Regions from separate parts of the Rummeliibacillus sp. TYF-LIM-RU47 genome, predicted to be linked through region 1. Evidence: riboswitches for the same ligand, from Rfam matches in the RefSeq annotation. Region 1 holds a riboswitch; each other region holds the start of a gene.
The links. Region 1 has a riboswitch for thiamine pyrophosphate ahead of tenA (thiaminase II). Riboswitches for the same ligand answer to the same signal wherever they lie in the genome.
Positions count from the first base shown of each region.

Region 2: it holds a riboswitch for thiamine pyrophosphate, as region 1 does, so the genes downstream of both, tenA (thiaminase II) here and tenA (thiaminase II) in region 1, are expected to answer to the same signal.
Region 3: it holds a riboswitch for thiamine pyrophosphate, as region 1 does, so the genes downstream of both, thiT (energy-coupled thiamine transporter ThiT) here and tenA (thiaminase II) in region 1, are expected to answer to the same signal.

Region 1 covers NZ_VVIR01000005.1:120,200-127,846, reverse strand. Annotated here, with positions in the region: gene F0527_RS15360 (hypothetical protein) at 54-1,883, opposite strand; gene F0527_RS15355 (hypothetical protein) at 2,065-2,793, shown strand; gene F0527_RS15350 (hypothetical protein) at 2,795-3,529, shown strand; gene F0527_RS15345 (GNAT family N-acetyltransferase) at 3,556-3,984, shown strand; TPP riboswitch at 4,056-4,154, shown strand; TPP riboswitch at 4,209-4,307, shown strand; gene tenA (thiaminase II) at 4,369-5,049, shown strand; gene thiM (hydroxyethylthiazole kinase) at 5,036-5,785, shown strand; gene thiD (bifunctional hydroxymethylpyrimidine kinase/phosphomethylpyrimidine kinase) at 5,785-6,651, shown strand; gene thiE (thiamine phosphate synthase) at 6,596-7,228, shown strand; gene F0527_RS15320 (hypothetical protein) at 7,286-7,647, opposite strand, start outside.
Region 2 covers NZ_VVIR01000003.1:153,535-161,181, forward strand. Annotated here, with positions in the region: gene F0527_RS13340 (hypothetical protein) at 1-311, shown strand, start outside; gene F0527_RS13345 (HNH endonuclease) at 367-648, opposite strand; gene F0527_RS13350 (thiazole biosynthesis adenylyltransferase ThiF) at 741-1,760, opposite strand; gene F0527_RS13355 (thiazole synthase) at 1,757-2,524, opposite strand; gene thiS (sulfur carrier protein ThiS) at 2,526-2,729, opposite strand; gene tenI (thiazole tautomerase TenI) at 2,762-3,385, opposite strand; gene tenA (thiaminase II) at 3,385-4,074, opposite strand; TPP riboswitch at 4,178-4,285, opposite strand; gene F0527_RS13375 (hypothetical protein) at 4,451-4,681, opposite strand; gene F0527_RS13380 (tRNA dihydrouridine synthase) at 4,804-5,772, opposite strand; gene F0527_RS13385 (polysaccharide deacetylase family protein) at 6,058-7,014, shown strand; gene F0527_RS13390 (metallophosphoesterase family protein) at 7,210-7,647, shown strand, end outside.
Region 3 covers NZ_VVIR01000003.1:42,883-50,529, forward strand. Annotated here, with positions in the region: gene F0527_RS12855 (DUF2179 domain-containing protein) at 1-57, opposite strand, end outside; gene F0527_RS12860 (nucleotidyltransferase domain-containing protein) at 296-1,006, shown strand; gene thiT (energy-coupled thiamine transporter ThiT) at 1,093-1,656, opposite strand; TPP riboswitch at 1,781-1,887, opposite strand; gene F0527_RS12870 (magnetosome magnetite crystal formation protein family) at 2,014-2,391, shown strand; gene F0527_RS12875 (aminopeptidase) at 2,663-3,892, opposite strand; gene F0527_RS12880 (DEAD/DEAH box helicase) at 3,894-5,126, opposite strand; gene cuyB (cysteate racemase) at 5,213-5,914, opposite strand; gene F0527_RS12890 (carboxylate--amine ligase) at 5,918-7,090, opposite strand; gene F0527_RS12895 (C39 family peptidase) at 7,220-7,647, opposite strand, start outside.

The DNA of each region.
Region 1 (7,647 bases):
GGATAATTAAAAATGAAATAAAGCGAAAGCAGTTGCTTTCGCTTTTTTAGTATTTATTTTAGAAGACTTTTAGCTATTTTGCGATTTTCTCTATCTTTAGATTCTTTAGCCACTCGTTTGATGTGGGAAAGAATTGTAGGAGTATTCCAGTAATCTGTATCCCATTCACAAAAGGCGTTTAAAGCCATGTATTCAAATCTTCTATTATTTAATTGCATACATTTTTCTATAAAAGAAAGGCCTATTCCTTCATAATCACTTATATAAGAAATCGCTATATCAATGCATTCTTCTTGTTCAGGCGTCATGTGTTGTAAATCAATTGCTTGCTGAATAAATTGGATAAGCTTTTCTACTACCTGCCGATTATGAGATTGCATGATGTATATGTAGAGCGATTTATCATAGTTCCCATGCATGATCTTCTCCAAAAAAATATGAGATAAATCAAATTGTATTGCCTGTGCAACGCGTATAGGAATATAAAGGTCAGGCTCTACATCTAAAGACTGTACTATAAGTGGTTTCCATTTAGAATTTTCAAGGATGGATTTAATCTCATTTTCAAGTGAAAGTTTTTCTGCCAGTGTTCCGTTATATTCTACGTAATCCCCCTCTACCACACCCGTGATAAAGCATTGGATGACGGCAACGGGGTACAGTTTTTTAAGGGTAGTGGCATGTTTTTTTGCATGCTGAACATAAGAATTTAGAACATCCCTAGCATGAGGATATTCTTCAATTGTATAGGATGGCCCTTCTTCTATAAGACCTTCTATTATTTGGCCTGCTCCGTTGTACAAGGATTCGGATATCGTAGGCTGTGCCAATGCCATATCTAGCTCGCCTTTCATAGCGCAGCTATAGGCTAGATAGTGATTCATAATTGAATTTTCACAGCCCTTTGTTAAAAGCCATTCTTTTATTTCGTCTGTTACAGGCTCCAAACGCTCCACACAAGCAATCTTGCCCCAACCATTTACTTCTTTTGCTAGCAAATATAAATTTTCATGTGGATTCTTTGTACCCTGCAAAAAAGCATCTGCTACATATAATGTAAACTCTTCATGCAATCCTATTGTGTGTAAAAGTGTCAAATCTTCTTCACAATTTGAAAAACCAAGAATCATAATACCAAATTGCATGGCATACCGATGTGACGAGTGGTGAATAAACCAAAGTGCTTCATTGTGCAATGCTTCTCGATCTATCCCTTCTTCTTGTTTTAATAACTCCCGAAAGATTCCAACATATTCAGCAAATTCCTTATCTCTTACTTTTTCATAAATAGCTCTGCGGGTTTTATGGTTAGGTGTATTTAATTGTTTTAACAGTAATTTCAATAATGATTTTGCGTCAGAGGAAAAGCCGTATGTATCATCTATCAGCTGATCGGCTGCGCCAGGAGCAAAACGAATATCATCGTCTTCTAAAAAATAATAAGATTCATCCGGCAATGTTTCATTCACAACTTTACCGTTTACTTTCATCTGATCAATGATAAAGGGGAGGATAGCTTGTCGATATTCTGATGGATTGAAGTCTAATACTTCTTTTTCTTTAAAAATAGTTGTGCCATCCACTTTTATAGTACAAACATAGGATTTAATGCCTCCGATGTCCGCGTCAATGATATAAGTTTCACCATCTATTTCAACTTTCTCTTTTAGTTTCTTGAATGTATAGAAGTGGGAAACAAAGCTTGGATATTGAACTTGTTTCACTAATGTTTGATCTACAAATAATTGTTTTGCATGAATATCCATAACGACTTTAATTATATGTCCCTTATAGTCTGTTTCCCATTCATAGTGAATGTCCTCTTTAAATTCTTCTTTAAAATTTTGCCACTCTAAACGCATGAATCGCTTAAATTTTGACATAGGTCACCTCTTTAGCTCTCTTAATATACTGTCTATCATATAATAAAAGCTTATTGGTTTGTTAAATACATTTACCAAAAAGGTAAAATTATGCTATATTGGTTGAATTCCTTATGACATAATGATGTATATAGGAAGCAGGGACATCATCCAAAAATGACAAGCAGAAAGGGGAGAGAGTGTGGTTACAATTGATTATTCATCTATTGCTATTATACCTGTCATAACTCTAATTTTAGCATGGTGTATCTGTGGTTACCTTTTCTACCGTAACTATAAAAAACATGGAGGCGTCATTAAAATTTGGAAGGCTGCACTTGTCCTATTTATTGGCCTTTTTTCTTTTTCTATCAACTTGAACATCTGGAACACAGCGCTAAAACTATCCATTTTGCCTTTAGGGGTATGGATTTTATATTTTGTGTTGAAAGGCAAAAATCGTTGGCAATCGTATCGCTCTTTTGCTTGGATGGGATTTGGCTTCAATTTTATTTTTCTAGTAGCTTCACTTGTAACAATACCCTTTCAACATTGGATTTTTCCAGACAAAAATCCAACTACCTTTATGGCAAATTTAGAAAATGCAAAATTAATCACTATTCATCCTTCAGCAAAAAAGAATATAGTGTTAGATAGAAAGAAGCTAGCAGGGAAATTCACACACTTGAAACAGCGGGAAATCTATAGTGATAAGTGGTTTTCAAGCCTTTATGAGATGAGTCCCTCAGAAATTAACAAAAAAGAAGAACATTTTCCTTATCAACTTGTAGGAGTAAAGCCGAAATGGGGAAGTGGGCTTCCCTCACCGGTTCTGTACATAGAAAAAGGCGGAAAAGGAATTCTGATAACTACGTCTCAGCATCAGCTTTACTACCGTTTAAATGATTCAGTGCTAAGGGAGGAGCATTAGTATGAAGAAAAGAAAAGGAATGTTTGCTCTTTTAGTGGTGGTTATTGGTATTATAGGTCTATTCTTCTATTATTCTTATTCAAAACCAGCGCCTTTTCCAACAGAGGAAGCGCTGAAAAAGGATATAAATCAGACCTTCCCTGAGGCTAGCGTAAAAATAATACAAGACATAATCCATGTTGATGAACGCCATAAAGTGGTTCCTTTTATTTCTTTGAATAAAGACTATGGACTTAGCTATTGGATTTGGAAGAAGAATAAATGGCGAGTCGCTGAAGTGGATAATCGCGAAGAACCGATGATATGGAAGATAGAAGAGGGAAAACGGCCAAAGTATGTATATGTGTGGAATATTTTTCATAAAAATAAGGTTGATTCATTTACATTTTATCTAACGAGACAGCGGGATTATATCACCTGGGATAGGAAAGGCCTTTATATTCCACCAGTTCAAATGACGGAGAACGTGCGATTGCATAATAAGACATATGGGGTTTTCCCTATTCCAGAAGATTGGGCTACGATCATCGATTATGCTAGACCTGTTCAAATGGATTGGCTCTTCTCAAATGAGGAGGATGGAGATTCGCTTAATTTTGGATGGAGACCGAATGCCAAGCCTGGTGTAAAAGAGCCGATTGATTTTACTAATAATGGAGAAAGCTTTTCAACCGGGGATATCATTTTACGCTTTCCAGAACGTTTTGAAAAGGGAAGTCGTGATCTTTATGAATGAGTATCGATAATCTAGGAGGTGTTTTTATGAAAATGATAAAAAATTTAAACTCAAAAGATGAAATTATGGATGCCTTTCCGGTCATGAGCCAACTCAGAACACATTTAGATATAAACACATATGTAGAATTAGTGATGGAAGCGATGGAAAAGGAACAGTATAAGCTCTATGCACTCGTTGACTCTGATGAAATAGTTGCGGTGGTCGGATTCCAGCCAATGATTACACTTTATTATGGAAGATATATATGGGTATGTGATTTAGTGACAGATGCATCTAAGCGCTCGTTCGGTTATGGAGAAGAGTTGCTTGTATTTGTAGAAGAATGGGCTAAAGAATATAAGTATGAGTGTGTGGCCTTATCTTCTGGGTTGCAACGTACGAAGGCACACCGTTTTTATGAAGAAAAGATGGGGTACGACAAGGTAAGCTATGTGTTTAAGAAAGAATTCTAATATGTTGTAAAAAGCTATGCTTGTTTTATCCTTGAATGGCATCCAGTTGAATGGTACGATGAATATAACTTAAATATTTGCAGGGGGACACGAAAGTGTTGAGAAGGTTTAAGCCTGACCCTTAGAACCTGTCAGTTAATACTGGCGTAGGGAGCAAAGTACATATGATCGTTTTGTACAGCAGCTCTCCGTTTATGGGAGAGTTTTTTTGTACCCAACCAAATATTTTAGTGCGGGGGGACACGAAAGTGTTGAGAAGGTTAAAACCTGACCCTTAGAACCTGACAGTTAATACTGACGTAGGGAGCAGATGAAGGTATGAAATCTCTATGTCTACTCATAGGGATTTTTTGCGTCTACGTCCACTTTAAAGGAGGACGAACAGTGAGATTTGATGAAGTTGTTAGAGAAGAAGCAGATGCATATTGGGATGATAGCATGGTACACCCATTCGTGAAAGGGTTAGTACAGGGCACACTGCCAATGGAGAACTTTAAATTTTATATGATGCAGGATGCCATTTATTTAAAGCATTACTCAAAAATATTGGCAATAGCAGCATCCAAATCAGAGACGAACCAGGAAATGGCCTATTATCTTGAATCAGCTAGAAGTATAAATGAAGCAGAACTTGAGCTCCACCGGACTGTTTTCAAAGAACTTCATATTGGAGAACAGGAACAAGCGGAGCTTATTCCTGCGCCAGCCAACAATAATTATATTAACCATATGTATAACGCCGTTCTAAACGAAAGCCTGCCAGTTGCATTTGCCGCGTTGCTGCCATGTCCTTGGTTATACCAAAGTATTGGTGAAGAGTATAAAGATGAAAAACCGACACAGAAGTTATACAGAGATTGGATTGAATTGTATAGCGGTAAAGAGTTTAAAGATCAACTGGGTATCCAAAAGCAGATGCTCAATAAGTATGCGAAAGAAAACCCAGCTGACCATCAAAAGATGAAAGCATTTTTCCAAATGAGTGCCTATTATGAATGCAAGTTTTGGGATATGGCCTGGTCTTTAGAAAATTGGAAGGACCTTTCACCTTATGAGCTTGCTTAAAATAAATCAGGAAAATCCTTTAATCCACTGTATAACAAATTATGTAGTAGCAAATTTTACAGCAAACGGACTGCTCGCGATTGGGGCATCGCCAGTTATGGCAGATGAAATTGCAGAGGTTGGAGATATGGTTTCTGTTGCAAGTGGTTTACTTGTTAATATTGGTACCATTAATGGCCGAACAAAAGAAGCAATGATTGTAGCTGGGCGCAAAGCGAATGAAGTGGGAATTCCTGTGGTCCTTGATCCGGTAGGTGTAGGTGCCACTGCCTTTCGCCGCGAGACGGTGAAGAATCTATTGAGAGAAATCAAATTTGATCTTATTCGCTGCAATACTGGAGAACTTGCAGCTATCGCAGGTGTCAATTGGGACTCAAAGGGAGTAGACAGCGGTGTAGGAGAGATGGATATCGAGCAGACAGCAAAGGCTATAGCGAAACAGTACAACTGCTTTGTCATTGTCACGGGCGAGGTGGATATTGCCACAAACGGTGAAAGTATTGATTATATAGCAGGCGGCCATGAGCTCATGACAAAGATAACAGGAACAGGTTGTTTGCTTAGCGCCATCTGTACAGCAGCCTTAGCAGTAGAAAGAAATGATCTTTCTATCTTAGTCGACGTTCTGAAAGACTATAAAAAGGTTGCGGAGAAGGCTCGCCAGAAGGAATGGTTAGGCACTGTTCAACAAGAGGTGCTCAATCAATTGCACCAGATTGCAGGAGGGCGAGCATAATGAATATTGCCATGACTATTGCCGGTTCTGACAGCGGTGGAGGAGCAGGTATTCAAGCAGATCTAAAGACTTTCCAGGAGCTTGGCGTTTTTGGCACATCGGCTATTACAGCATTGACTGCGCAAAATACGCTAGGTGTTGAGGGCATATTCTCTGCCGATCCCTCATTTGTTCAGCAGCAAATCGAAGTAGTGATGAAGGATATGCCGGTAAAAGCGGTGAAAACGGGCATGTTGTTTTCTGCCGAGATTATTGAAGCTGTAACACATAGTTTGCGAGATAAAGAGACACAATTGGTAGTAGACCCAGTGATGATTGCGAAAGGTGGAGCATCTTTGTTGCAACATGAGGCAGTGACTGCGCTGAAAAAAACCCTATTGCCGCGTGCAACTGTTCTTACACCAAACATACCAGAAGCAGAGGTAATAAGCGGAATCGAGATAAAAAGCCCAAAAGACTTAGAAAAGGCTGCAAACGCAATGCTTGCAATGGGTGTTTCATGCGTCATTATAAAAGGCGGTCATTTAGAAGGTAAGGATGCAGTAGATACTGTATATTTTCAAGATGATTCGTTCTTTTCAATGCAAACGAAGCGAATTTCCACTGTTCAAACACACGGTACAGGATGTACATTCTCAGCAGCGCTAACCGCTTTTTTGGCACAGGGCTTCTCTTTAAAAAGTGCCATAATAGAAGCGAAAAAATTTGTCCATTTAGCTATTCAACATCCATTAAATATAGGGAATGGACATGGCCCTACAAACCATTTTGCGTATAAAAAATTAAGCGGCAACTGTGAGGTGACAATTAGTGAGGAAAGAGAATTTAGCAGTTTATCTAATTATGGGCACGCAAAACTGCATTGAACCACCCCTCGAAGTGCTCGAACAAGCATTACAGGCTGGTATCACAATGTTTCAGTTGCGTGAAAAGGGTGAAGGGGCATTAACTGGCAAAGAACTTGAAATGTTCGCGAGTGAGTGCCAGAAGCTATGTAAACAATATGAGGTCCCATTTATTGTGAATGATCATATCGATTTGGCTTTGAAGATAGAAGCGGATGGTGTACACATAGGACAGGATGATATGGCTCTAGAAAAAGTACGGACGAAATTTAAAGGGAAGGTAATTGGCGTTTCCGTACACACAAAAGAAGAATTGGTGCAGGCTGTGAAACAAGGTGCAGATTATGTTGGAATAGGACCTATTTATGAAACGAAGTCCAAACAAGATGCCAAAAAGCCTGCAGGAGTAACATTTTTACAACAGGCTAGAATGTTGTATCCAAACCTCCCTATTGTGGCTATTGGTGGTATTACCGCTCATAATGCACAGCCGTTAAAAAAGAGCGGAGCGAACGGTGTCGCAATCATTTCAGCGATATGTCAAAGCGAAGATTGCAGGCCTGTGGTAAGATCTTTTCAATCTATTTTTGAAGCATAATAAAAGCTGCATGAACTGTCTTAATGACAACTTCATGCAGCTTTTTTAGATTGTATATTATTTCGTTTCCTCTTGATCAATCCAGCTATAGCTTAGTTCCTCTGCTTTCCCTTGATCGTCTGTTTCAATCCGAACCATTTTGCCTTCCAATTTGGTTTGAGATCTCGCTTCATCATCCAATTCAAAGTCATGCGTTTTCTGGAATGTATTATTGCCATTTGGCGTTTGAAGAGTTATTTCATTTGAATCATTCTTAATGAGTTTACCAATGATCTCTTTTTCAACACCATCTCTATCATATACACCATCCTGATCTGCGAGGGTTTTGTCTGTTGGCTTAACACTTTCTGCAACGGCTTTATCCGTGGATACTTCCACAACGACTTGTTTATCTTGCAAATCACCTTTCATACCTTTTT
Region 2 (7,647 bases), on a different contig from region 1:
AAGATATGTTTGATGAGGTTTTTGAAGAAGAGGTAGATGAAGGTTTCGCGGGTTCTATCGATTTACTTGATGAATTTTTAGTAGATGAATGGTTGGAGGAAGAGTGGTCAGATACATTAGAAGAGTTCTATGAAAAAGAGGGGGTGGAGGAATCCTGTATTGTAGAAATCGGTCGTTGGGTTTATCAATGCTTCAACCAAGCGAACGGTAAAGAAATTGGCATTCCTTCATATTTTGAAATCCCTGATGCAGGAAATGCACTTGATTTGCTTACTGGTGAATGGGTTGATCCAGAAGATGTCGAACTTTGATACCACATCAAGTCATAACAAAAGCATGCTGTTCTACTCAAAACAGCATGCTCCTCTATTTTCTCCGGTTCACCTTTTTATTCCTCACCATCTTGCTAGAGGGCTGCTTTCGAATCCATTTGATGAAACGTCTTATCGCTGGATCTGCACGTAATTCTGATAATGTGGATAATCGAGCTGCAATTTCGCTATTTGTATAAAGGGCATGTATTTGTTTGTGACATGGTATGCAGAGTTTGGCAGTATCACCAAAAGTACCGCCCATCTCTTTCGGAAGTAAATGATGGATGGTCACTTCCACTCCATCTCGCCCACATAACTCACATATTGCCACCATTCTATCGCCCTTTTCTTAAGAATTTCCCTGTTACAGTTTTGATTAGTATAACTGTTGATTAGGCATCTATACCCCACAAACATATTCCTTAGCTATCCTAAATAACGATAATAAAATGATTTAGCTTCCTCAATATTCTTCGTGCCATGTATCAACGCCCGTCCGTCTTTAAATAGGACGAGACGAAAATCGCCCATTTTAAATGAAACAAGATATGGATTTCGTACGACTGAGTCCGCTTGCTTAGATAGTAGGTTTGCTACATTTTCTAAGTCCACTGTGATTCTATGAGACGGTCGAATTTGAACCGTGTCGCGTCCACACAATACAGCTACTTTTGATTGGCTTTGATGTTCTAGGTAAGGATAAGTTGGATGATCGCCACAGGATGGACAACTCTGTTTCTTTAACTGATCGACCTTGATAGAAGTATGTTGATTCTTCCATAAATCAAAGGATATAAGCTGATTCCTTAAAGAACAATCATCCTCAACCAAAATCTTTAGCGCTTCAGTGATTTGATAAGCCACTACCATTTGGACAGCGGGACTGATTATACCTGCCGTATCACACGTTAATCCACCAATCGGCACCGTCTCCAGCAAACAATTTAAACAAGGCGTTTTCCCCGGGATAATGGAATAGCTTATGCCATAGCTTCCGACACAAGCACCATAAATCCATGGAATGATATATTTTTGTGCTACATCATTTAGGATCATGCGCGTGTCAAAATTATCTGTGGCATCCATTATAAGATCCACATCCCTTATAAGATGCTCTGCTTCAGTTGCTGAAACATCTTGAACAAGGCCATGGATTTCTACTTCACTATTTAACTGTGATAATCGTTTATGAGCTGCAATAGCTTTAGGTACGCGTTGCTTGGCATCTTCCTCATCGTATAATTGTTGCCTTTGAAGATTACTCCACTCTACGTAATCTCGATCAACTATGGTCAGCTTACCAACCCCCATACGTACGAGACTTTCTGCACTTCCCGTTCCGAGCGCCCCTGCACCAATTACAAGTACATGCTTTTGCCTGATTTTCTTCTGGCCTTCTTTGCCGATAGGCGTAAATAATTCTTGCCTTGAATAACGCTCACTCACCCGATACTCATTCCTTCGGTTGGACTGCTAGCCGTTGCATAGGTTTTTTTCGCTATTCTACCTGCTTCATAGCCTAAGCGACCTGCTTCAATGGCAAGCTTCATTGCTTTCGCCATTTTCACGGGATCACCAGCACCAGAAACAGCAGTATTCAAGAGGACGCCATCCGCTCCTGCCTCCATAGCAATAGCCGCATCAGATGGCGCACCAATACCTGCATCTACAATAACAGGTACAGTTGCCTGCTCAATAATAAAGCTTAAATTAAGCGGGTTGATAATGCCTTGACCAGAGCCTATTGGAGAAGCGCCAGGCATGATTGCATGGACGCCTAATTCTTGCAATCTTTTAGCTAGCAATACATCATCCGAGATATAAGGAAGGACAATAAATCCTTCTTTCAATAATTCTTCAGATGCCTTATATGTTTCGAACGGGTCAGGCAACAGTGTTTTTGGGCAACCGATGACTTCGACTTTAATCATGTCACATAAGCCAGATGCCTTTGCCAGCTTGGCGATGCGAACCGCTTCTTCAGCCGTAGTGGCTCCTGCAGTATTGGGTAGCAGTTTATACTTCGCTAAATCTATTTTTTCCAAGAAATTCGGCTGGCTCGCCTCAAAAATATTCATTCTTCTAACGGCAAAAGTAAGGATGTCCGTTCCTGAAGCTTCAACGGCTTCTTTCTGAATATCAAAGTTTGGGTACTTTCCTGTTCCTAATAAAAGTCTTGATTGAAATTCATATGGCCCAATTTTCAACATTTCATCCACCTCCAACAAAGTGTACAATCTCTATTTTGTCGCCATCTGATATAACTGTTTCGAAATAGCGACTTTTGTCTAAAATGTTATGATTTAATTCCATAATGAAAACCTTAGATTCTAACCCAAAGTGATGAATCACATCTGACGCAACCCTTATGTGTGCGGGAACTTCAAGAAGCTCGCCATTTATTTGAAGCTTCATCCACTCACTTCCTTTTACGTGTGCTAATCAATTTATTTTGATAAAGGACTTTCCCTTAACCTCAATTTTGCAGTATACTTTTTCACTGCCTGTACAGGATCGTTTACCAGCATTACTCCTGACAAGACCGCAATCCCTTGTGCGCCTGCTTCCAAAACTTGTTCTACATTCTCCAATTGGATTCCGCCAATCGCAATCACTGGAATTTTTACGTTCATAGTTAATTCCTTTAATTTTTCTAGGCCTCGCGGTTCTTTGTCCGGCTTGGATTGTGAATGGAAAATATGTCCATATATCACATAATCTGCACCGCATTCACTCGCATATATCGCTTCTTCTACGGTATGAACGGAACATCCTAGCCGCAATCCTGGAAATACATCCTTCACAACTGCGATATCCAAGCTATGATTAGCTAGTTGAACCCCCTTCACCTTAGTGACCGCTCCGACATCCAGTCGATCATTGATGAGGATTTTATCCAAAGGAACCCCTTCAGCCTTTAATTGATTTACGATTTCCATTAGTTCTCTCGCAGTTTTTTGTTTTTCACGGATATGGAAAGCGTCGATGTATGGATGAATTTCCTTGGCGATTCCAATCATTTCAGGAATGGGCTGTCTGCCTGTCGAAACAATGTGTAGCTCTCGATTCATTAGCCTCTCACCATCGAATCCTTATTCACGATTGGCCATTCTTCATGCTGATAAGCCATCTCCCAAAATGAATATTCGTACTGGCTGCTGATCATAAAATGCTCGAGCATTTGCATGCGATCTGATTCTGTTACCCTCTCAGCAATCTCATCGATTCGCTGAATTTGCTCCACCACTTTTTCATGAAACCAATCGCCACCGTATGCAGCAATCCACTCTTGATAAATTGGTTGATTTGGCGTATTTCCCTTTAAACGCTGACCGATTTCATCGTATAACCAATAACATGGAAGAAGCGCTGCAATAATATCACCAATATGACCAGTAAATGCCGCTCGATATAGATGAGATGTGTACGCATAGGCAGTGGGAGCAGGCTTAAACTCAGCGATTTCAGCTTCAGTAATTCCTAATTGCTTTGAAAAATTAGCATGCAGACTCAATTCTGCTTCAGCTGTACCCTGTACGTGAATAGCCATGCGGGCCGTTGTGTGCAAATCGGGTGCCTTTGCTCCCGCCAATGCCTGCACTCTGGCAAAATGAGAAAGATAATAAGAATCCTGCAACACGTAATAGCGGAAGCTTTCTAATGGCAAGCTGCCATCAGCTATACCTGTCACAAAAGGATGCTGAAAACTTGCTTCCCAAATAGAATCTGCCTCTTGTCGTAACTGCTCTGAAAATTTCATCATAATCCCTCCAAAAATAGTGTTAGGAAAATGGAATAAAAAAATCCCACTTTCCTTTACGCAAAGAAAGTGGGTATTAGAAATTATATGTACAAAAAATAAAATTTCTGCCGTGCCACTTCCCTACGTTGGTATAAACCAAATCAGGTTCCAAGAGTCTCAAAGTCACACTTTGATCTCAGCCATTCTAATGGCACCCCTAGTGGTAAATCATATGAAGTTTTAGCAACATTCGATATTATCTTAACATTATTGAATGGATTGTCAAGAACATATATGGTGAAATTTAGTAACATCCCTTTCCCCAGAATTGATTGCTGTTGGGCTACCTAATCTAGTAAGGAAGTTTTCAAAAACATTCGTTTTATCATAGTTCTTATAAGTCTTTTACTCTTTCAATAAATGGCTTTCCATCAATTAAACCATGTAGGAATAACTCTTCTGCTGAATGAAATGCTTGGGTAAAAGAATCTTTCGAACGTGTAAGAAGAAAACTCTTTTCTTCAGGTACCCTACTAATCCACCATTCTTCATTCTTATAATCAAATGATAATTCTTGTCCCTCTTCAATGGCTTCTTTAAATTCTTTCCATACATTTTCATCCATATGTAACACCCCTTATTCCTAATATAGTATAGATTCTCTAGGCAACGTTAATAACTAAAAAAGATTATCTCAATCACGGGCTGAGATAATCTTTTTCCTTTTTTAGGTTTGGCTATTGCTTTCTAATCAACATTCTTTACTTCAAAACCATCAATCAGCGCACGCACTTCATCCGTAGATTTCGTGTGCATCAATTGATTTCGCAATTCGCCAGCACCAGGAAATCCTTTGACATAGATCTTGAAGAAACGATGAAGTCCCGAAATGGAACGTGGCACTAGTTCTTGATATTGATCGTGCAAATCTAGCTGATATCTTAAAAGATTTAGAAGCTCCTGGCTGCTATGCTCTCTTGGTTCTTTTTCAAACGCAAACGGATTTTTAAAGATACCGCGACCAATCATGATGCCGTCTATTCCATATTGTTCAGCAAGCTCAAGACCTTTTTGTCGGTCAGGAATGTCTCCATTGATGGTAAGCATTGTGTCAGGTGCAATACGGTCACGTAATTCCTTGATTGCCGGAATCATCTCCCAATGGGCATCTACTTTACTCATTTCTTTTCTTGTTCGCAAATGAATCGAAAGGTTGGCAATATCCTGCTTCAATATATGCGTTAGCCAGTCCTCCCACTCATTTAGATCTGAGTAGCCTAGCCTTGTTTTAACACTAACAGGCAGTCCTCCTGCTTTTGCAGCTTGGATAATTTCTGCAGCTGCATCTGGTCGAAGAATAAGACCGCTTCCCTTTCCTCTAGAGGCTACATTAGGTACAGGACAGCCCATATTAATATCGACGCCTTTGTAACCCATTTTCGCCATTCCGATACTCATTTCACGGAAATACTCGGGCTTGTCTCCCCAAATATGCGCCACCATTGGCTGTTCGTCTTCTGTAAAAGTCAAACGCCCACGCAGACTGTTCTTTCCTTCTGGGTGGCAATAGCTATCCGTGTTTGTAAACTCGGTGAAAAATACATCCGGACGTCCTGCTTTGGTCACGACATGGCGAAATACAACATCAGTCACATCTTCCATTGGAGCCAGCACAAAGAATGGTCGTGGCAAGTCACGCCAAAAGTTTTCTTTCATATTCATACAAATCCTTTCATCTATATCCTGTATATCCTATTTACATTGTTTATGAATTTAACACATTCTATTTCTAGAGTATAACCTAGCTTTTCTATTTTATCTTTAATCCATTTTTTCTTAAACTCTTTTTTAAAAGAAACCACCAAATACAAACATTTTGTTTTCCTCAAAACTTTTCATAGTGCTGGTAAGTCATATTAATAAAGGTAAATGAATAATAGCTCAAAAATCAGGTTCAAACCATCATACAAAACACACTAAGAAAGAGAGGTTGCTCGAAAGATGAAACGACAAGGAAAAAAGAGAGCGAAAGGGAAAGTCAGCATAGGCTTTGGAGTTATACTCGCAGTAATCCTGCTGGGCGTTTATTTGATTGGCCCTATTGGATCCTCAGCAGATAATGATAATCTTGCGGTTTTAAAAAAACAGGTCGCAACACCACAAGAAAAGAAAAGCCAGAAATCGCCGACTGCCTCTTCAAATCTAACCGGACAAGCTGGAAAGAAGAATTCGGATAAAAACCGGAAAATAACGCAAAAAGAAAGGAAAAAGGAAACCGCACATGAGGAAGTTGTACATAAAAAAGCAATCAATCACCTTAAAAAAGAACACAAGAGAAAAACCGTTTATCTGACTTTTGATGACGGCCCTACTCTTGAAACCGGCCATTTGCTTGATATACTTGACCGCTATCATGCTAAAGCAACTTTCTTCATGATTGGCTCTAATATTAAGGCCCATCCTAAAGTAATTAAAAGAATGGTGAATGAAGGGTTTGGGGTAGGATTGCACAGTATGTCACACGACGCCAATAAACTATACGGCGCAGCCCGTGCACCGCTAAACGAAATGGTGAAAGCCCAAGAAATCCTACAAAATGTTGCGGCAGTACATTCTCAACTCATCCGTTTGCCATATGGAAGCATCCCGTATCTAACAATCGATATGCGACTTTTATTGGGGGAACAACACTTTAAAATTTGGGACTGGACTGTGGATTCGGAAGATTGGTCATTGAAAGACCAGCGCTACGTTCAAAAAACAATCCGCGATATCCAATCATGGGACAAATCGGGCCAGGCCCCCATTGTTCTGATGCATGATAAACCAGAGACCATCCGCCATTTGCCAAAGCTATTAACCTATCTGAATAACAATGGCTATCACACAAAAACCCTAGCCAACAACATGGTGCCATATACCTTTCAATGCAGTAATCGTTGCAGCTCATTTAAATAATCCAGTAGAATAGTGAATAAAGTAGACGTCCATCATATTGGGCGTCTACTTTATTCGTTAAAAATTAGCAGGATTATAAAGCTATTTCATTTTAGAACCATATTGATTGAATTTTTACAAAACTAGTATAAAAGTAAAAATAGATTTGTTACTATTAAAATAAACCATTTTAACAGTTAAAAGGAGATGTGTGTTTTGAAAAGAATCCTAGCTATAAGTGATATTCATGGGGATTTAGAGAAATTCGAGCGACTCTTAGAGCTTGTACAATATGACAAAAACCTAGATCAATTGCTGTTATTAGGTGATTATGTAGATCGAGGCCCTCATTCGAGAGCCGTTTTGGATAAAGTGATTCAGTTAAAGAGCGAGGGCGCCATTGCTTTAATTGGCAATCATGAAATGATGATGATGGATGCTTTTGATGGTAATCCGATGCATTTGAAAAGATGGCTTTATAACGGTGGCATAAAAACCCTTCAAAACTATGGATATACGATTGAAAAAGACAATGCAGAATATTGGTATACGACTACTGAAATGCCTGAGCCCATTAAATTAAACGATGACATCCGCAAACACATTGAAATATTAAAAGAATTTCCATACTACTATGAAACAGACACCCATATT
Region 3 (7,647 bases), on a different contig from region 1:
CCGCAATGTTACCAGTGTCATATACACTATATTGATAATAATAATTAATAAAAGCATCTCCAACAGATTCACCCCGCAATCAATTATTAGTATGTAGATTTATTACAATCCATACCCAGTCATGAAACTAAAAAAACGAATTGAGCTCCGTTACGATTCGCATATTAGCAGACTATATTAAAGAAGATTGGAATAAATACGATAAAATTGTTATAGAATTTTCAGGTAATCAAATCTTATAAACTTTTAGCTTCTGCCGAAGAAGATACCTTAAAAGAAGAAGGGTGGAAATTATATGAAAAATAGACTTGATCCAATAGAAGCAGCCTTACAGTTTGTTGAAAAACATTTTCATGATTGTCAGGGAGCTATCTTAGCTGGGAGTGTTGTTCGAGGTCAGGCAACTGAAACTTCTGATTTAGACATCATCATATTTGACAAAAGTTTTCGATTTTCTTATCGAGAATCCCTTATTGAATTTGGATGGAATATTGAACTGTTTGTTCATAATTTGAAGTCTTATCGTTTCTTTTTTGTAAGTGACTGTAAAGAAGGAAGGCCTACAATGCCAAGGATGGTAAGTGAGGGCAAAATTATAAAAGATACAGGAGTATTATCGGCTATTAGAAAGGAAGCCAAAGACTTAATAGAACAAGGGCCAGAAGATTGGACAAAAGAAACAATAGATATAAAGCGATATTTTGTTACGGATGTGTTAGACGATTTAATCGGTTGTCAAAATAGAGCTGAAGGCATTTTTATTGCGAGCACACTCAGCGAATTAGTTAGTGAGTTCATCCTTCGAAGTAATGGCAAATGGATTGGGACATCAAAATGGGTTTTTCGTTCATTAGTTCATCATGACCAAAAACTTGCAAACGAATTTGTTGAAGCATTCGACGCATATTATAAATCAAATGATATTGGTAAGATTGTATGCCTGACTGATCAAGTCCTGCAACCATTTGGTGGAAGATTATTTGAAGGATTTTCTTTAGGAAAATAACCTAATAAAAAAAAACGCTCAGAATGTATCTGAGCGTTTGTTCTTGTATTGCTAATACCATGTCGAATTCTTAATTTAATTAGCAGTTAATTATTCGGATTAGCTATTCGTGGCGCAGATTTAAAGAGCAGCGCAACGACAATAATCGTTAAAATAATAGCAGGAATCATATAAGAGCCGTTGTACACAATAGAGTACCAATATACATTTTGCTTCCCTGCATATTCAGCAAAGAACACGACTCCTGCCAAAGTATGTGCTGCATATTTTAATAATCCGCCAATAAATGTTCCGATTGTTATAGCAACGATCATTTTGCCTGTTTGGCCACGTCGGTTGGCAGCAATCATCATTCCTCGCATCACACCAGCTAAGCCTACAGCAGTAAATGCAAAGAAATAATCGATGAAGCCTTGCAAAGGCGTTAACACATAGGCGCCCCCTATTAACACTTGCAATCCGCCAATTAATAGCCCTGTAACGAGTCCAGCCATTGTCCCCCAACGAAATGCCATCAGTACAATCGGAACCATTACAAGGCTAATAGAACCGCCCTGTGGCCATAGACTAAAGGACAGCTTATCCAGTACAAATCCGATCGCTGCAAATATGGCGATTTCAATCATCATTAATAAACGTTTTTTATTCAATATACTTCCTCCCGTATTTCGATGCAGCCCACTCTTGCCTAAAGCGTATTCCCGTAAACAAGTATTCCAGAAGATTTCCACCCAAATAAAAACCGACATTAGGATAGCCCTAACATCGAAATAAGTCGGTCTCTATCCACATTCCTACGCAAGCATTAACTTACAGGTTCAAAGGGTTAGAATTTCGGATTCACTCTCAGCCGCCCATTTGCGGCTCCCCTCGTGGTCGATACATCAGTATTTAATTGAACACATTTATTGTACTTGATTTGATTTTAAATTGCCATGGTAATTTTCATCTTTCTGAATCTTTCAGTGAGCCCTGTGCGTATGTATAGATATATGGAGGTGTCAAAATTGGAATTGGAAAACAATAATAACCGTGTAATCTCTTCTTTGTGTTATTTTAGTATATTTTTTGCTGGATTTATCTTGCCCGTCATCGTGTATTTTGCTGTAAAGGAACAAGAAGTGAAAAGGCACGCTAAGCGCGCTTTACTCTCTCACCTTCTTCTTCTGGTCCCTACCATTATTGGCGTCATTATATTTATGGCTGTGGTGGCTGGAGCCGGTTTTTACAGTTATTCATTTGAAACAGGGAGCCCAGATGCATCGTCCAATGATGGTATGTGGATTATGGGAGCATGGCTCATCTTTATTGTTGTAGAAGCTATCCTTTCGCTAGGCGTGTTCATTTGGAATATTGTACAAGGAATTAAAGTACTCAAAGTTTAAAATACTGATAATATGGCTATTAGTTAAATATACACAAGCTCATCAATGAATGGAGTGCTACTATATGCAATTACGAAAAGTAATAAAAACTGTAATCAAAATCGCACCAGTTGTTTATCCAATCATCTTAAAAGTGATTGATGCAAGACATGATAAAAAAGCAATGAAAAAATAATCACTAAAAACGCCGTATTCCCTGTGGAATACGGCGTTTTTTTATATGAACTTTATGTTGAGATTAAAAGGTATAGCAACACCTAAGCATGACTACTTAAAATGCCCAGCTGCCATTGCGGAAAATAGGCTCAACTGTGCCATCTGCTAGAACGCCGTCGATATCCATTTCTCCGCTACCAATCATGAAGTCTTCATGAGTAATTGATGTATTAATACCTTTTTCTTCGAGCTCCTCTTTTGTCAGGCTGCTTCCACCTTCATAGCATGTCGGATAAGCTTCACCAATCGCCAGGTGGTTAGAGGCATTTTCATCGAAAAGCGTATTATAGTACAGAATATTTGATGCAGAGATAGGCGACTCATGTGGTACAAGAGCAACTTCGCCAAGGTACTTAGAACCTTCATCCGCTTTGACTAATTCTTGCAGCAAATCATGACCAACCTCTGCTTCAGCTTTTACAATCTTTCCACCTTCGAATGTCAGCTTAAATTGATCGATAACATTACCTTGGAAAACAAGCGGTTTTGTATTCGATACAAAGCCGTTCACCCCGTATTTTGATGGCATTGTGTACACTTCTTCTGTTGGCATATTTGCTACAAACGAGGAACCAGCAGGTGTATGGCTCGCACCTGTGCACCAAATATGCTTATCTGGCAATTCAATTGTTAAATCAGTGCCAGGCGCTTTATAATGCAGCTTTTGATAACGTTTTGCGTTTAAAAGATCTGCTCTCGCATCTAGGTTTTTCAAATGTTGTTCCCAGTTGTCTACAGCATTTCCTTCACCAATATGAACCGTTTTGAAGATCGCTTCCCATAATGCTGGCAGCTGCTCTTCTTCTTTTAAATCAGAGAATACTTTTGCAGCCCATTTCTTCGATGGTACAGCAATAATAGACCACGCAATCTTGTCGTTCATCACTGCATCGCGATAGTTTTCAAGTGCTTTGCCTGATGCTTTTTGCTGTGCGGATAGTTTTTCAACTGGCACCCCTGTAAGGTTATCCGGATCTTGTGCATCAATCCACAAAAGAGCACCCCCACGCTCAATCAACTCATCTCGTTGTTCACTGATCCAGCGTGGAAATTTAGCAAATTCATCAGCTGGTGCATTGTCGTAAAAAGCGCGGTCAATCACATCATCTGAAAAATTAACCGTTACGCGTGCAGCCCCTGCTTCATACGCTTTTTTTGCCACTAATCTTGTAAATTCAACTGTCTCTGTTGTTGTATTGATTAACATGGTTTGACCCTTTTGTATATTTGCGCCCACTCTTACTGCAAGCTCAGCAAATTGTTCTAGCTTCTCTTCAAACGTCATATTATTTCCCTCTTTTCTTTGCGTGATAAGGTTTCTTCCCATCGCCCTTGTTTTTTCTGTTTGCATTTGTACCATTCGTTGAATAGCGTTTATTCCCTTTGTTAGGTTTGGCTTCTGCCTTTCCCTCTTTTAATTGGCCATTTGACCAATTTTTCTCAACTGGCTCAATTTCTAATTCTCTCATGCGTTTTAGATATGCTTGTTCTTCATGATGTGCAAGTAATGTAAGTACTTCCCCGCTATTGCCAGCTCTTCCTGTTCTGCCTGAACGGTGGATATATTGCTCTTTTGTGAATGGCACGTTGACATGAATAACATGTGTTAGCCCCTCTATATCTAAGCCCCTTGCCGCAATATCTGTAGCGAGAAGGACGCGCGCATCACCCTTGCGGAAACGTTCAATCGCTGATTTTCTTTCCTCTTTTTTCATCTCAGAATGCAAGGCTACAATCGGCGCATTGCGAAAACCTAGCTTTGATTCTTTCATCATCACTTGGTCTAAGTTATTGATAAAAGCTAGTCCACGCAACCCTGAAAGGTTTGACAGCTTTCGCAATAGTTCTGTCTTATCTCGTTCCTCTATTTTTATGAAGGAATGTTCGACCTTACCGCTTGCTGGAACCTCTGCTGCTGCTATTTTGATTCGTACCGGATCATGAAGCATTCTATTCGCCACAAGCTCAATTTCTTCTGTTACCGTTGCAGACACCACAGCTACTTGTCGGCCATGAGCTGCTCCATCTATAAAGCCTTTTACGATAACACGATAATCCCGACTTAATAGTTGGTCCCCTTCATCTAAAACAATCATGTTAATTTCATGCAGTTTTAGTTTTTTACTTGTAATAAGTTCATTTAAACGTCCTGGCGTTCCTACAACTATCGTTGGCTTTTTCTTTAACTTTTCAATTTGGCGTTGTGGATTTGCACCGCCAATCAAAGGGACTACAGTAATATTTGTGCCAGTAATCCATGTACGGATCACCTCTACGATTTGCATGCACAACTCTTGCGATGGAGCTACAATAAGGGCTTGAGTTGCCTTTTTAGCACCATCTACCTTTTGTAAAATCGGCAACAGATACGCTAACGTTTTACCTGTTCCTGTAGGAGACTCAGCTACTACATCTTTTCCCTCCAAAAATGCTTCTACCATCTGCTCTTGAATGGGCATTGTAGATGGAAACTTCCATTTTTGCTGTAAATCTTCATTTAATAAATCTAAAAATGCCATAATGCCTGCACCTTCTTTCTTTTTCTAATGTATGTAACGCCCGCCTCTGTAGACGGGCCCTTTAAATTCCTAAGAAAAGTTTTATACTAATCGGCTAACTCATAGCCGCAGCTTTCGATTGCACGCTCTGCAAGCACGACAAGCGCATCGATATATCGATTATCAAGCGCTAAAGAACGGTTTACAACTGACAGCTCTGTACATCCTAGAATGATATAATCACAAGCTGCTTTCTTCATCTCATCCTCGATTGGCTGCCAAACTGATTTTGATATCATTTTGCCTGCCTTCACATGATCGTAGATAATAGACATCAAGCGCTTTTGCAATTTTCCATCTGGAACAACCGGTTCAAGACCTTCTTGAACTAAAGCTTCTTGATATAAGTTTGATGAAAGTGTTCCTGTTGTAGCAAGAATCCCCACACGTTTTGCTTGAAGCTGCTTTGCCTTTTTAGCTGTCTCCCGGATCATATGCAAAATCGGTACCTTTGTTTCCTTTTGCAATTCATCGTAAAAGTAGTGTGCTGTGTTGCAAGGAATAACAATTCGTTCCGCTCCGGCATTCACTAGTTTTTGTGCATCTTCCGCCATAAAAGGAAGCGGGCTAGCCTGTGTCTGATCAAGGATAAATGCTGTCCGGTCTGGAATACGCGTATCATTATCGATAATAAAGTGCATATGCTCTTGGTCGCTAAACGCCTTTGTTCTTCTTACAATGGTTTCTCCGAGTAGCATCGTTGCAAGCGGCCCAACCCCGCCAATAATCCCCAGTACTAACTTGTCCATTTCTTATGACAAACCTTTTTTGTTAAAGTATTTTTTGTACTTGCGATAGTAATTCAGACTGTTCAGCGTTAGTTTGATCCAACGTTTCCAGTTCATGTCCTCTTTGTAGAACAGCGAGTTGGTTGATTTGCCCTCTTGGATTAGCTTACGCGCTTTTGCTTTAAGCTCTTTATTTTCTGCATATTTGAACAGTACGCCATTCGGAATAATGGTCCAAAGATGCTCATTTTGCGCATATGTGCACTCTTGTTCAAGATGCAGCATTCGGTCATCTGCTACATATTGCATTAAGTTGTAGCCAGCAGCAGTCACATAGTAGCTGCTTCGTCCGTTACGTAAATTGATTTCAAATAATTTATATTTGCCGTCACGCTCATCATACTTCATATCAAAGTTGGCAATACCAGTAAAGCCGATATCCTCTAAGAAATAACGCACTTGGTCAAGAAGCTCTTTATCATATGTCGAAATGATTGCTGCATAGCTTCCGATTCCTTCTGGTGTATGCTCTTCTAAAATTGGATTTCCTAAACACATTAATTTTACTTTGCCGTCTGTTGCAACATAAGCATTTAATACACGCATATAGGAATCATCACCTGGAATGTATTCTTGGATGATTAAATGATCTTTATACGACGAACTGTATATCGCTTTTAAAATCGCATCTTTTTCCGCTTCATCCTGTGCTAAGAATACTTTCTTCTTACCCGGGAATTCGCAAGCCCAATATGCGACTGAGTTTGAAGCCTTGATAATAATGGGGTAGTTGAATTTCACTTCAAAGTTTTCATGCGTTTCATATGTGCATGTATCTGTTTTTGGATAACTAAATTGATATTGATCGCATATTTTATAAAAGTTTTCTTTTAATAAAATACGATCCATCAACGCTTCATCAATATATGGAACGGTAAAATGCTCCTCTAGGGCCGGTTTATTTTTAATAATAAGTTTGACATAGTCATCGCCGCATCCCATAAGAAGCAATTTTTGGTCTCTATATTCTTTTGCAATTTTCTTCATCTCTTCTAGGAAGTTCTCTTTTAGATTTGGAACTTGTCTGAAATGGAGTATACGGCTATTTTGTGTTGCTGTTAAATGTGCTCGGCCGACCACAATGGGCTTAATGCCGTACGCTTCATAGAATGAGCGAGCCATGCCATAGGCGTTCATATCTGAGCCGATTAATATAGGTAAAAATGGTTGTTTTGCCAACGCTGATCATCTCACTTAATTTCTTATTTTAATGCCATTAGTGTACCATATTTTCATTTATATCACGAATATACGAATAGATTTGCTTTAGTGTTTCTTAAGAGCTATTGCTTGCTTGCCTAAGTCTTTATAACTTGCAAAAAACTTGGACGCGGAATGTGATACATAACCGTGCAATGGGTCCATTACAATGACTTTTCCATCATCATAACCTGTAAGCACCACAACATGCAGATTACGATACATGGACATTTTTTTCATGGTCCCCTCGATATACCAGCCTTCCTTTGTTTGTGGCTTTGTTAAATCGAGTGTTACCCACATCATGACAGGGATACCCTGTTTGACAGTACTAATAATCTTCTGCTTGCTTGCGCCTGTGAGGTTTTGTACCTGAATATCTGCATGATAATCCTTCGATACTTTCTTCGCTGCTTTTTCAATTACTTTAGCAAACGCATAGGTACCTGTATTCACATTAGCTGGATCACCAGCATATGCTTTTGCCGGGTCTG